Regions from separate parts of the Vallitalea okinawensis genome, predicted to be linked through region 2. Evidence: a T-box and tRNA genes for the amino acid it is inferred to sense, from the RefSeq annotation. Region 2 holds a T-box; the other holds one or more tRNA genes.

Region 1 (7,704 bases), on a different contig from region 2:
CGAAAGCGAGTAAGGTGTTCTATGGAGCAGTGAGCCACGGATGGCGAGCCTGGCTGTCTAAGACATGGACGTCTTCCCAGCCAGCGAATAGAAGGCCTTACTCGCTTGACCCTAAAGCTATAATTAAATGTTTTTAACTAATTCTTCGAGTTCCTCTACTTTAAACTCATAATTCTTATTGCAAAAATGACAATTCATCTCTATTGGTTCATTATCATCAATCATACTTTGCAAATCTTCTCTCCCAACACTGATTAAAGCTTTCTCGACACGATCTTTTGAACAATTACAGTAGAACTTGGCAGGTACTTTTTCATTAATTTGTAAACCTTTTTCACCTAATAATTCTTCTAAAATAGCTTCAGGAGTGTAGCCTTCTTCAAAGAGAGTTGTCACAGCCTTCACTTCTTTAATCTTTTCCTCTAAGAATGCAATGATTTCCTCTTCAGCTCCAGGCATTAATTGAATAATGAAACCTCCAGATTGTTTAATAGGGGTATCCTTATCAACAAGTACACCTAAAGATACCACTGAAGGAATTTGCTCTGAGTGATAAAAATAATGAGTTAAATCCTCTGCAATTTCAGATGTAACAAGATGCGTCTGACCTACATAAGGTTCTTTCAGCCCAATATCTTTAATAATATTCATTAAACCAATTCCAACTGCTGAGGCTACATCTAATTTACCCTCTTTATTAGGTGGTAAATCCACATGAGGGTTAAAGACATATCCCTTTACATTGGCGTCTTTATCTGCTGTTACCGTTATACCTGCTAATGGTCCATTCCCTCTAACTGTAATGGTCAAGAGATCTTTATCCCCTTTTAACATAATCCCCATCATAGCAGCTGCAGTCATGGTACGACCTAAAGCGGCAGATGCAACAGGTGAGGTATCATGAGCTTCTCTAGCAAATTCAAGCATCTCTTTTGTTGTCGCAGCAAATGCTCTTATTTGTCCATTAGCTGCAGTAGCTCTTATAATATAGTCCTTCATTAGTTCTCCTCCTTATCTTTCTCTCTTGCTATAAAATAAAGTCGTTCACTGTTTTCCTTTGGTTCATCAAATGTAAAAGCATCATATACCGCCATTAATTGTAATCCAGCATCTTTTAATAACTGGCAAACTCTTTCCTTTGTATAGGCTCTCTGATAATGAGTCTCTTCATATTTACGATAGAGTCCATTTCTTTCTTTATCAAAGATAGTTAAATGATACTCATTCATATGTTCTACTTCATCATAATAATTGTCCCATATATAAGCACACTCATCTTGAACATCTGTATATGTTTCTTGACCTAACATCTCATATTTATAAGCTGTATTCATATCAAAAATAAATAAACCCTTTGGATCTAAGTAGTTATTAGCCAAACTAAATACTTGTAATAAATCTTCTTCATCATGTAGATAGTTTAAACCATCACAAATACAAACTATACTTGAAACGGTTCCATATAATTCGAATTCACGCATATCTTGTTCCAAGAATAAAATACTTAAATCTTTTTTTTCAGTCTTTTCACGAGCTACATTTAGCATTTCATTAGATATGTCAATACCAATCATATCATAATTTTTCTCTGCAAGTCGGTAAGTAACCTCACCTGTACCACAGGCAAGATCTAAAACAAGTTGAGGTTCTAAACTGTAATGGGACCATAAAGCTTGTATATACTCTACCCATTGATCATAGGGTACGTTTTCCATAAATTTATCATAGACGTAAGCAAAACTATCGTACATTTAAATCATCCCTACTTTATTGATTCAACTATTTATACCCTTAGTTGAATTATGTATAGTTTAATTAGAAGTGAGATACAGGAAGGTTAATTCCTACGCCCACATTTAAAGAGAGATACTTAAAGTATCTCTCTTATAATAGATATTATATTATTTATTATTTCCTTTGTCTACTATATATTTTGCATGAAGATTTGTATTTAACTACAACTTCTATGCACTATATATTATTGACCTGACATTTTTTGCTCTTGTGATTGAATCATTCTTTTAACCATTTCGCCGCCGATAGAACCAGCTTCACGAGAAGTTAATTCGCCATTGTAACCTTGCTTTAAGTTTACACCTAATTCATTAGCTACCTCATATTTGTATTGGTTTAAAGCTTCTCTTGCAGCACTACTTTTGTATGCTGGACTATTACTATCAGTATGATTAGTCATATTAGTGTTTGCCATCTTGTTTCACCTCCATGTTCCTATTATTTGATTTTTCTCTTCTTTTATTCATGTTTTTATTTATACCAACTATTACAAATGAATTTAATCATTTTTTTTGATATAATTAACTTGATTCAAACATCGGAGGTTATGACAATATGACATATTTACAACATTATGAGGAAATGATAGAACCTCAGCTTCAACAGATAGATGTCTTTATCAAGGCTCAAGATCCAATTACAGTTAATTCCTTAGCACAACTTTTATCTATTTCTGAATTAGAAATACATAGTATTGTATCTGAAGAAAACATAACACAGTTAAATAAAATGACTTTCTTTATGATCATGAAAAAGGGTTCAAGCCCAATTTGCAAGTTGTTCAATAGAGAACTTGAGCGTAAAACTTTTAATAACTATAGTATTGAAGATGTAAGTTATATCTATGATATTCCTGTTAATAAAGTCCTAGAAGCATCCAATACGATCGAGACTGATATTTTTAACTCTTCAAATATCCGTACACTTTTCTCCTATATAAAATTGTAATGAATATTACTGAACAAGTCATAAGAAGTAGCGTAAGGTTAGTTTGCCTTATGACTACTTTTTTAGTTTGCAAAATATTTCTAATCTTTGCACCCCAAAGAATAACTCCACCCATTTAGTTAAAAAATAATATGGATACCAGCCTTGTGATCTATTTAAAATTCTGTTACTTAACTTGAATATTATTAAGCATTGGGATATTATACTACTAGAAGTTGTGAAAGGAGCAGTCACTGATGGAAATCGAAAGAAAATTTATAGTTGAAGAAATCCCCTTTGAGTTAGATCAATATACTTATTCCACTATTCAACAAGCGTATATCCACACTACGCCTACGATTCGCATAAGAAAAAGAAATAATCAATATATCTTAACCCTTAAATCTAAAGGTGGTCTATTACGTCATGAACTTGAGATGCCAATAAATATTGACGAGTACGAAAGTTTGATAGCCAAAAAGGAAGGTCGTCTGATTGAAAAAAAACGATATGAGATTCCTCTTGAACGTGGATTAATTGCTGAACTTGATCTTTTTGAAGGAGAACTAGCACCTTTGAAATATGTTGAGGTTGAATTTTCTTCAGTCGATGAGGCCAAAGCATTTAAAGCGCCTGATTGGTTTGGCGAAGAGGTGACTGAAGACTATCGCTATACGAATCAAGCATTGGCAACATTAGATCAATCAAATAAATAAGAATATAAGTAAAGAGAATGACCTAAGTCATTCTCTTATGATGTATGAGTATTTGAAGATATTGAAGCGGGTGATGGGAATCGAACCCACGTATCCAGCTTGGAAGGCTGGTGTTCTACCATTGAACTACACCCGCAGGTGTGGTGCGGATGAAGGGAGTCGAACCCCCACGCCAAAGGCGCTAGATCCTAAGTCTAGTGCGTCTGCCAGTTCCGCCACATCCGCATATAATTTATAATAGTATAATAAAAATAATTCCATGTTGTTGAATCAAAGAATTCAAACAACGAACTGGGTAGGCAGGATTCGAACCTGCGGATGCAGGAGTCAAAGTCCTGTGCCTTACCGCTTGGCGACTACCCATTAGATTTTTTTAGGTTATGAAACCTTGAGTTTTATGCTAGGTGATAACTTAGCTTTAAATAAAGTACCCTTGTGTAATATGGCGTGCCTGCAGGGATTCGAACCCCGGACACGTGGCTTAGAAGGCCACTGCTCTATCCTGCTGAGCTACAGGCACATAATAAAGCGGGTGATGGGAATCGAACCCACGTATCCAGCTTGGAAGGCTGGTGTTCTACCATTGAACTACACCCGCATAATATTAAAGTCGGGGTGACAGGATTCGAACCTGCGACCTCTTGAACCCAAATCAAGCGCTCTAGCCAAGCTGAGCCACACCCCGATTGATTATTTTTTTAAAGGACGAAGAACATTATATAAAAAATCCACTAAAAAGTCAATAGTTTTTAAAGATATTTATTTAAATATTTTATTATATTCAATTATTTGCCCTTCTATCTTGCCGTTCACTATTGTAATAATACCATAAGAAGGTCCTTCATACCCTCTGGGTTGGGTTAAACTACCTGGGTTCATTAAAAAAAGGTCATCTACCCAATCATTAACAGGTACATGGCTGTGCCCAAAAAGAACACCATCAACTCCTAGCTTTTTACCATGAAGAGCTATTCGTTGTGTAGAACCCTTAACCCCATAATGGTGACCATGGGTAATGAAGAATTTCTTATCATCTATATAGATACATTTCTCATTATCTTCATTACTGAACCAATCACAATTCCCTGCAACACACTCAAAATGCAAATCATGGAACTCATAAGACAAGTCCAATGCATCATTAATGTGATCACCTAAATGAATAACGTAATCAATTCGACTCTTAATTCTCTTTAAAATTTTTCTTACTTTAGATATGTCTTTATGCGTATCACTAATGACTAGTACTTTCATTCGCTAACAAAACTTCCTTCATTTTTCTCAAAGCCTTACCTCTGTGACTGATTTCATTCTTCAGGTCTCGTGACATCTTTGCTGATGTCATTTCATATTCAGGTACATAAAAGATTGGATCATAACCAAAACCATTTTCTCCATCAGGTTGATAGGCAATACGCCCTTCAAAATTTTCTCTAACCACCTTTGTATCACCATTAGGATAAGCTACTGCAATAGCACACACAAAACGAGCTATACGTTGTTCATCAGGTACCCCATCAAGCTTATCAATAATCATTTGATTTTTTATAGAATAGGATGTCTCTTTACCAGCAAATCTAGCTGAATATATGCCTGGAGCTTTATCTAAGTAATCCACTTCTAATCCTGAATCATCCGCCAGAACAATTTTCCCTGAAACTTTCATAATTTCAGTAGCTTTCTTCAAAGCATTCTCTTCAAAAGTGGAGCCATCCTCAACTACATCAATATCAATACCAGCATCCTCCATAGAGATCACTTCTAAGCCTGTCCCAACCAAAATTTCATTGATCTCCACAAGCTTCTTTTTATTTTTAGTTGCGAAAATAATTTTATCCATCTCTAAGCCAACTTTCTATATTCAAATCAATCTAACTCGTCACCTGTTTAGAAACTCTATTAAGCTTACCTCAATTTTACTCCACCCATAGTTCTTCGTCAAGAATTAAGATCACTAATTATCATAACTGATTTATTTAATCTCAGGATATACTATCATTTTATCCAATCAATACAGAAAGCATATAAGGAATTCTATGGAGTAGTGAGCCATGGATGGCGAACCCGGCTGTCTAAGACATGGACGTCTTTCCAGCCGGTGCAATAGATTTCCTTATATGCTTGACCCTAATGCTATATTTATTAAAACTGAACTATTTCCTTTTGTATCTCAATTAAATCATTGGTCCCCTTTTCCCCTAGGGCTAACAATTCATTAAGCTGCTCTCTTGTAAAAGGAGCTTCTTCTCCAGTTCCTTGAACCTCAATGAACTCTCCTTGATCTGTCATAACAATATTCATATCCACTTTAGCGCCACTGTCTTCTTCATAACATAAGTCTAACATAGCCTCTTCATTAACTATACCTACACTTACAGCGGCAACCATACCTTTGATAGGCATTTTTTTAATAACACCTTCATCCAATAACTTCTGGCAAGCCAAAGCTACTGCTACAAATCCACCTGTTATAGATGCAGTACGGGTACCACCATCAGCTTGTATAACATCACAATCTAAGAGAATACTTCTTTCTCCTAAAGCTTTAAAATCAACTACTGAACGGATAGCTCGTCCAATAAGACGTTGAATCTCTACAGAACGTTTATTCATTTTAAGTCTGGCTATATCTCTCGTATTTCTTGTTGATGTAGCACGTGGTAACATAGCATACTCGGCAGTAACCCAGCCTTCTCCGGAATTTTTTTTGAATGGAGGTACACGATCTTCTACAGTAGCATTGCAGATGACTTTTGTATTCCCCATTTCTATTAATACTGACCCCTCAGGGTGCATGATATAGTCTTTCGTTAATTTTACTGGTCTTAATTCATCATTAGTTCTTCCATCAATACGACTCACTTTGTTTCATCCTTTCAATAAATTGCTCTTCAGTATAGTTGTTTATAAGTGTTCCTTCTGTAAATACTTCTCTGTCCTCTATATAAAAAGAGACGGTTTTTATATCTTCTAGTTCAAATACCATATATAGTAATTGATTAACCATAAAGAATTCGTGTGCACTACCTCCATAGTTATTCAATTCTTCATTAAAGACTACATCGACATGCCCATCTTTATACAGACACAGATCAATTGCAGATTTATATGGTATCAATTGTATCTGATTCTCATTATAGTCCAAGGTAGTTAAGATTTCAAATAAATTTACAATTTTCTCTTCCACAGCTTGTTCTTCTACATCTACATCCATTATAGTAGCTTCAATTTCTTCATCCTTAATCTCATAAACAAGTAATTTACCCTCAGCTGATTCCGCTACTATACCCAAGGGCATCCTAAAAAAAACACTACTTATCAGTAGACCTATTATAAATCTTTTCAACAAAAATAAACCCTCCCTTAATTTGTATTCATTTACATTTTATACCAAATTAAAGGAGAGTTCAATATTTAATTCAATAAACCTTTTGATTCAAGCATCTCCAAAGACTCTATTATACCATTATAAATACCTACTGCAGCATTATCAATAAAACTTTCTTCTTTAAGCCGAGGTCCATCAATTGGACTTGTCATGTAAGCTACTTCTACAATTACCGCAGGCATCTTTGTATGTTTAAGAACATATAGATCATCTCGATATCTTAAACCTCTATTATCTGTGCCCACTTGAGAATAAGTCGTTTCTTGCATAATAGTTGCAAATGCTTTAGTTATACCACTTCCAGTGTCATAGTATAAGGTTTCAGTGCCATTATAGGAACTGAAGAACGCATTGTTATGAACACTAATAAATAAATCAGCACCAACTTCATTTGCTAATTCACAACGCTCTTGAAGTGTAGGGTACGTATCTTCTACTCTTGTCATATATACTTTAATATCTTTATGATAAGTCAATAGTGTCTCAAGTTTAAGAGAAATGTCTAAATTAGCTTCTTTCTCATTCATTTCTGCATAGTTACCCTCACCAGCAGGTTTACCTGGATCTGAACCACCATGACCAGCGTCCACTACCACAATTTTCTCATAAACTGATTGCGGGTCCAGAATATTAATATAAATACTATTATCATCTTCAGTAATGGTATAGCCTTTTATGGCTTTTGTAATAATCTCAACTTGATACCCTGTTTGATCTGAAGATAAATTAACTTGCTTGACGTCATCATCATTAATATTGATCGTACCATAACCATATACAGCTTCTAAGTTTGTACTTGGAATAGTAATCACAGCTCTCTTATTAAGATAGTCATCATTAATAATAAATGCATCTATATCTATGCCAGGTACTTGCTTA
Region 2 (7,704 bases):
AAGAGCGTATTAAAGAAGGCTTAATGGTTAATCAACTCATTGAACAATATACAGCTGATGTAACCGTAACTGATGAAGAAATCGAAACATATTATAATGAGAATTTAGTACAGTTCACTACTGGTGCTGGTGCAGATATGGCTCATATTCTTGTAGCTACTGAAGAAGAAGCGATTAAGGTTAAAGAAGAATACGATAATGGTGCTTCTTTTGAAGACTTAGCAGCTCAATACGGTACTGATGGAACAAAAGATCAGGGTGGAGCACTAGGTTTTGTTACTTATGATGACCCTGGTTTTGATGCTGATTTCAGAGCAGGGGCTGCTGAACTTGAAGAAGGTCAAGTGTCTGAACCTGTGAAAACTCAATTCGGATGGCATTTAATCAAAGTAACAAATCTTCAAGAAGAAGTTGTTATGCCATTAGAGGATGCTAAGGTGCAAATCAGTGAGAGTTTAACTGCCGAAAAGAAGAACGAAATTATGGCTCAAGAATTAGAAACATTAAAAGAAGAAATTACAGTTGAGATTATGACAAATCAAGAAGTTAAAGAAGAAGAATAGTAAAATATTCAAGAAGCACGATAGCGGATACCCGTTGTCGTGCTTTTTTATAGTGTTCAAATGATGTAAAATTAAGTTATATGTTTATAGACTTGACAGTCTAGACTGGATGGTCTATAATGGAATCATAAAAGATATGGTAATTCAAACCCCAGGAGGTGGTGAACATGGGCAATCAGTTTGATAAGACCTTTGAGCATGATCAGGCCTTATTGGATGCAGCCTTAAATGAGTTTGTTGATAAGGGTTACGATAAAGCATCATTAAATAATATTTTGAAAGAAGCTAATATGAGTAAAGGTTCTTTTTATTATCATTTTAAAAATAAAGAAGATTTATACTTTAATTTGATAGATATATTAATTGAAAAGAAAAAGGTATTCTTAGCTAAAACTATGAAACCAGAGGATTTCACAAAAGATATCTTCACAATATTTAAGACACAAATACGGTTAGGAATGGAGTTTTCTTGCCAGTATCCTGATATCAATCGGTTTTCTGAAAGTTTTATTAAGGAAAAAGGTAATGAGATCTACAAAAAAGCAATGAAAAAACATGATTTTCAGAGTAACGATCAGATTAATCAATTAGTAAAAGTTGCTTACGTTAGAGGGGATTTCAGAGAAGATTTGCCATTAGGTTTTGTGCAAAATCTCATTGGGTATTTATTCACCCATGTAGTGGAAATGACGGACATGAGTCAATCAGATAATTATGAGGATGGCATGAATTACTTAGTGGATTTTATGAAAAATGGTTTAGCAAAAAAATAAATTCTATTTGAAGGAGTGGTGAATATGTTACAATTCAACTTCCCTATAGGCTATCATGAGTTTCATAAGACTAAAATCATGGACTTTCAGATGAACAGATGGTATTCAATGGGATACACACGAAAAGAAGATATGGCTGATGCTGCAAGTAGAATTAATAAAGTTGATGACTGGAAAGATGAGATGATAAGACAAGCAGAGAAAGCTCTTAAGGAAAAAAGGCTGATGAATGCTACCTTCTATTATAGGGCGGCGGAGTTTTTTACAAGTCCATCAGATCCAGACAAAATCAAGTTGTACGATAAGTTCATTGATATGTTTTACAACCAAGTATTTAAAGATGAGCCCTTTCAGCGTTTTCCTGTACCTTATGGTAATGTATCGCTACCAGCTATGAAAGTACCTCCAAGAGGTAATGAGAAGAAAGGAACCATTGTTATACACGGTGGATTTGATTCCTTTATTGAAGAATTTTATTCAATGGCCACCTATTTTGCTGATTTGAATTATGAAGTTGTACTCTTTGAAGGACCTGGACAAGGAAGTGCTCTTAAAAAACAAGGATTGGCACTGACCTATGAATGGGAAAAGCCAGTAAAAGCTGTTCTTGACTATTTTGACTTAGATGATGTGACTTTATTGGGGATTTCAATGGGTGGATGGCTATGTTTCAGAGCGGCAGCTTATGAGCCAAGAATCAAGAGAGTCATAGCTTCTAGTATCGCTTATGATTATATGAAGATACCACCAGAATCTATTGAGAAATTTGCAAGATGGCTTTTCAAGCATCCAAAACTTATGGCTTGGATGTCGGATTTAAAGATGAAAATGATGCCTCAAGAAAAATGGGGTGTTGAGAATCTTATGTATATTACAAAGACTGATACACCACTTGACAGTGGAATGGCAATATTGGAATTCAATGAAGAGCATCTTAAATCTGAACTGGTAAAACAAGATGTGTTAATTTTAACTGGAGCAGAAGATCATTTTATTCCACTTAAAATGCACGACCTTCAAGTTAAAGCTCTTAAAAATACCAAATCTATTACAGAGCACGTCTTTACAAGAGCAGAGCATGCACAAAACCATTGTCAAATTGGTAACTTAGGCTTATCTCTTGAAACCATGAGTAAGTGGATAGTAGAAAAAGAATCTTAAAATGCATGAAAACAGCATACCTTCTCATAATAAGTATGAAAGGAGTGTTGACATGTCAAAGGGAAATGGTTTCAGTAGCTTTACACCAGCTCAGGATGCTGAGTTTATCAAGCAACAACAAAAGACTCAACCACAAGACCCTCATGCAGGTGAGCAACGTCATAAACAAAAGCAAAAAGCTGTCAATAAATATAATAAATAACCAAAAAGTTTTTGAAGTTAGAAGAATATAATTGAAAATTTTTACTATAGCTAGAATAAAACTGTAAAACTTGACTAAAAAAGATAAATATAGTACAATAGAGTATAATTGTAGCGATAAATAAGAGCCTTGGACCATCTAAGGCTCTTATTATGGATTGGAACTACCTGTTATATCGGGGAGGTATTACATGAAAGGATATTTTGACCATGTCTATGTAGACCCGCTAACTGATTTTCCATCTTTTTTTAACTTAGTTGAATATGACAGTTCAAAGCTTTTTGGAAAAACAGGTGCAATTATACTGATCGACTTTGAAGATTTTAGAGGGTATAATGCAAGGCATGGTAGAGGAAAAGGAGATGACTGTCTTAAGTATATGGCTCAATCCATCATAGAAAGTATATTTGATAATAACAAAGTCAAACCTTTTAGGACAGATGGAGATGAATTCACCATTATATTACCTGAGGCCAGTCATATGGATGCAGTTAATCTATTAGCTTCTATTGAAAGACGTTTTAAAGAATTTGACAGTTTTCCTGGAATTGATTTACATACACTAGTCATCCATTATCACAATAATATTCACAGTATAGAAGACTTTTATCTTATTTTATTCAACTCCTTATTAAGCAACGATGATGATAGCTCTTTATCTAACGACAAATGGAAGCAAAATATTATTCGAAACTTTACCCGAAGAATAAAAGAAAGTTTGAAATTTATGGAAGAAGCTTATGATCTGGCATTGAAAGATGACGTATCTGGACTGCAAAATAGCCGAGCAGCTAGAATGCACATCGATAAGCTGGTTGAGCAAAATCAAGAGTTCAGTATTTTGTTTATTGATGGCGATAATTTGAAGCGCTTTAATAACATTAGCTACGAAGCTGGCAATAAGATGATTCGAGTCTTGGCTAATCTTATATGTGGTTGTTTAGTTAAATCCGATTGCATCTTTAGGTGGTTATCTGGAGATGAATTTATTGTTGTCTTACAAGGTAATTGTGATAGCGTACATTTTAAGGCTGAGCGAATTAGAGATGCAGTAGAATCCGGAACAAAAGAGTGGATTTATCCAGTAACAGTTTCAATTGGAGTGGCTAATTATCCAGAGGATGGTAGCAAGCTTGATGAACTTGTTAATAAAGCAGAAAAAGCCAATAGCACAGCCAAAAATACGGGTAAGAATAAAGTCATTTTTTATGATGATAAGATATCCCTATCTATTTAGATAGGGGTTGACAATTAATCTTTTTTCAAATATATTATAAGAAGTTAAATAGAAATTGTAGACGATGAAGAGGAATAGTAAATGATATTTTCTTATTACAGAGAAGGAGATAATGCTGAGAACTCCAATAAGAAAATGATTGAACCCGCCTTGGAGTTTCTGTGTGATGAATACAGCGGTAACCTAACCGTTATTAAGGTATAGAGTAGAATGTGAAAGCATTAATTAGGGTGGTACCGCCGATACCTCGGTCCCTTTGTGGGATGGAGGTTTTTTTGCGTTTAACTTCATTAACAAACATACATTAGTTTACTGAGAGGAGAAATGATTATGAGAATGACTAAATTATACATGCCAACTTTGAGAGATGTACCAAGTGAAGCTGAAGTACCAAGTCACCAGCTTTTATTACGAGCCGGTATGATTCGTATGTCTGCGTCAGGGGTTTATTCTTTTTTACCATTAGGATACCGCGCATTCAAAAAAATCGAGAACATTGTTAAAGAAGAAATGGATGGAGCAGGAGCACAAGAAGTTCATATGTCAGCTATTCAACCTAGAGAGTTATGGGAAGAGTCCGGTAGATGGAGTCAGTTTGGACCAGAGATGTTCCGTTTAAAAGATCGTAATAATCGTGAGTACTGTCTTGGACCAACACATGAAGAAATTTTCACGGATTTAGTTAAGAATGAACTCAACTCTTATAAACAATTACCGATCAATCTTTATCAGATTCAGACAAAGTATAGAGATGAGAAGCGACCACGGTATGGCTTAATTCGTTCAAAAGAGTTTGTCATGAAGGATGCTTATAGCTTTGACCGTGATGAAGCCGGTATGTTAAAATCATACCAAGAAATGTGGGATGCTTATGAAAGAATCTTTGAAAGATGTGGCTTGAATTTCAAAGTTGTAGAAGGTGATGCTGGTGCTATGGGAGATAGTGATTCACATGAATTCGTAGCCCTTTCAGAATATGGTGAAAGTACGATAGCCTATTGTTCTGGGTGTAATTATGCAGCTACGGATGAAAAAGCTGAAACGGTTTATGATGTAAAGTTCGAAGAATCTATATTGGATATGGAAAAAGTGCATACACCAGATGTGCGAAGTATTGAAGAGTTAACAGGTTTCTTAGGTATAGAAGCTAATAGATTAGCTAAAACATTGCTTTATAGAGCTGGAGAAGAAATAGTAGCTGTTATGATTCCAGGGGATCGCGAACTTAATGAAGTTAAATTAGTGAAGTTATTAGGTGTTGCTGAGCATGAGCTTGTAATGGCTGACCGAGCTGATGTTGAAGAAGTAACTACTGCAGCAGTGGGCTTTGCTGGTCCTATAGGCTTGAAAGAAGGTATTCGCTTAATAGTTGATGCTAGAGTAACTAAGATACAAAACATGGTTGTTGGAGCTAACGAAACAGATTACCATATGATGAATGTTAATTATGGAAGAGATTTTGAAGGAGAAGTAGTAGAAGATTTACTGCTTGTTAAACTTGGGGATAAGTGTCCAAAATGTGGACAACCTTTAGCTATGGATAAAGGAACTGAAGTAGGGAATATCTTTCAACTACAAACCAAATATTCAAAAGCCTTAGATGCAACCTTCCTAGATGAGAATGGTAAGGAGCAACATTTCGTAATGGGGTGTTATGGTATTGGTATTTCACGTACACTACAGGCAGTTGTAGAGCAATATCATGATGAAAATGGTATTATATGGCCTGAAGCAGTTGCGCCATTCAAAGTAGTTGTTACCATTGTAAATGTTAAAAATGAAGATCAAGTAAAAATCGGTGAAGAAATCTATGAATCTCTTAGACAAAAAGGTGTGGAGGTATTGTTAGATGACCGAAAGGACCGACCAGGTGTTAAGTTTAAGGATGCTGAGCTTATCGGTATACCTTTAAGAGTAACTGTTGGTAAGAGAGCACCAGAAGGTATCGTTGAACTATTTGATCGCCATACAGGAGAAAAAATTGAACTTGAGGTAAAAGAAGCAATACGGAGATTCTAAATAAGGAGAGGCAGAAGCCTCTCCATTATAAGCGCATTGACAATGAGTTACATTTATCGTAAAATAAGAATGTATGATAGTAATATAACTATGAAACTAAGAGAACATATTGATGATACATTCAATATGAATAAGTGAGGTAAATACCATGTATGCAATGCTATTATGGATTGGTATAAAATGGAACAACGCACATAATTCACAACTTCACGGGATAAGTGCGCCCTTTTCTAGAAATGAAGAAGATTCCATTTAACCAGTTTATTAGTAAGTATGCAGTGATGCACCTTAGCTGATATGCTTGGGTGTTTTTTTGTGTGCTAAAATACGCATTGGAGGTATGCATGATGATTAAGAAAAGTTATAAAAATAATGTGATATTAAATTACTTATATACATTTACAAAGTCCTTTGACTTGACACAAGGTATATGGATGCTGTTTTTAGCATCTAAGGGAGCAACACTTTTTCAGTTAGGATTACTGGAAGGTACATTTCATGTGGTGTCTTTTATAATGGAAACACCTACTGGAGCCATAGCTGATTTATATGGCCGAAAATTTAGTAGAATACTAGGGCGTTTTTTTAGTATTATTGGGCTTCTACTTATGGTTGTTGGTGATTCATTCATCTACTACTTAATATCTTTTATGATTTTACCAATATCTTATAATTTAGAATCAGGAGCTGGTGAAGCACTTATATATGATTCATTAAAGATCCTAGGAAAAGACCAAGACTATATGAAGTATAATGGTCGCATAGAGTTTACCTATCAAATAGCTGCAGTTATAGCCCTATTTATCGGTGGAATCATTGGTACATTAAGTTATGAGCATGTTTACTTTGTCGCCATGGGTATTTCAGTATTGGCACTTATTCAGACATTAGGTTTTAAAGAAGTAAAAACGCAGCAGACTAAAAAAGAGAAAATGTTTAAGGCTATAAAGCTACAGTATGTAGATACCTATAAAGCCATTAAAGGTAATGGTCGATTGACATACTTGATTATCTTTTCTTCATTATTGGGTACATTCATAACGGCTTCCTTTTATTACTTACAGAATTATTGGAAGGGTTATGGTTATGACGAATGGATCATCGGTTTATTCCTAGGGGCCTCCTGCATTGGTGGTGCATTAGGTGGTTTATTTGCTCATAAGATTGAAAAAGCTTTTGGTGAAAGGGCTTTATTGAAGTACTCCCCCTTTTTAGTGGTGATAGGTTTATGGGGATTACCATTTATCCCATCAAGTGCGATAGCATTTGTTCTCATCACTATTGTAGAAGCCATTATTTTTGTAGCAGTTTCTGACTATATTAATCAGTTAATAGAAAGTGAAAGAAGGGCGACCATCTTATCTTTTCAAAGCATGGTTTTTAGCTTTGGGATGATAACTGTTTTTCCTTTGTTTGGACTTATTGCAGATCACTTAGACATCACATTTGCATTTATCGGTCTGGCTATATTAGCCACTATCATGTCCGTTATAAATTATCGACTACTGCAACAAAATAAGAATAAGGAAAGTTATAATATTAGAAAAGAGAAGGAACACATGTAATTAAATGAGTTAGGGAGTGTTACAAATGATGAAAGCCAGAATCTATGAAATTATAGAAAAAGGAGATGTAGATGACCGCCGAAGTGTTATGTTCGATATATTCATTACAACTTTAATTGTGGTTAATATTTTAGTCGTCTTCTTAGAATATAATAAGGGTTATGATGCTGGTAATCGGCCTCTG

What was found. A T-box is a leader RNA that pairs with one kind of tRNA and senses whether it is charged. The one in region 2 lies ahead of C1Y58_RS15565 (proline--tRNA ligase), so its partner is inferred to be a tRNA-Pro.
Region 1: it encodes a tRNA-Pro, which carries the amino acid that the T-box ahead of C1Y58_RS15565 (proline--tRNA ligase) is inferred to sense. The anticodon was not compared.

Annotation. Positions count from the first base shown of each region.
Region 1 covers NZ_PQDH01000012.1:69,925-77,628, reverse strand. Annotated here, with positions in the region: gene hslO (Hsp33 family molecular chaperone HslO) at 124-999, opposite strand; gene C1Y58_RS22745 (class I SAM-dependent DNA methyltransferase) at 999-1,751, opposite strand; gene C1Y58_RS22740 (alpha/beta-type small acid-soluble spore protein) at 1,979-2,209, opposite strand; gene C1Y58_RS22735 (hypothetical protein) at 2,350-2,742, shown strand; gene C1Y58_RS22730 (CYTH domain-containing protein) at 2,979-3,437, shown strand; tRNA gene C1Y58_RS22725 (tRNA-Gly) at 3,503-3,573, opposite strand; tRNA gene C1Y58_RS22720 (tRNA-Leu) at 3,579-3,662, opposite strand; tRNA gene C1Y58_RS22715 (tRNA-Gln) at 3,729-3,800, opposite strand; tRNA gene C1Y58_RS22710 (tRNA-Arg) at 3,881-3,957, opposite strand; tRNA gene C1Y58_RS22705 (tRNA-Gly) at 3,965-4,035, opposite strand; tRNA gene C1Y58_RS22700 (tRNA-Pro) at 4,048-4,122, opposite strand; gene C1Y58_RS22695 (metallophosphoesterase family protein) at 4,197-4,691, opposite strand; gene C1Y58_RS22690 (XTP/dITP diphosphatase) at 4,672-5,277, opposite strand; gene rph (ribonuclease PH) at 5,580-6,299, opposite strand; gene C1Y58_RS22680 (GerMN domain-containing protein) at 6,286-6,786, opposite strand; gene C1Y58_RS22675 (N-acetylmuramoyl-L-alanine amidase family protein) at 6,852-7,704, opposite strand, start outside.
Region 2 covers NZ_PQDH01000005.1:255,485-263,188, reverse strand. Annotated here, with positions in the region: gene C1Y58_RS15585 (peptidyl-prolyl cis-trans isomerase) at 1-563, shown strand, start outside; gene C1Y58_RS15580 (TetR/AcrR family transcriptional regulator) at 731-1,336, shown strand; gene C1Y58_RS15575 (alpha/beta fold hydrolase) at 1,361-2,497, shown strand; gene C1Y58_RS26485 (hypothetical protein) at 2,550-2,699, shown strand; gene C1Y58_RS15570 (diguanylate cyclase domain-containing protein) at 2,890-3,936, shown strand; T-box leader at 3,992-4,195, shown strand; gene C1Y58_RS15565 (proline--tRNA ligase) at 4,267-5,955, shown strand; gene C1Y58_RS15560 (MFS transporter) at 6,303-7,520, shown strand; gene C1Y58_RS15555 (ion transporter) at 7,546-7,704, shown strand, end outside.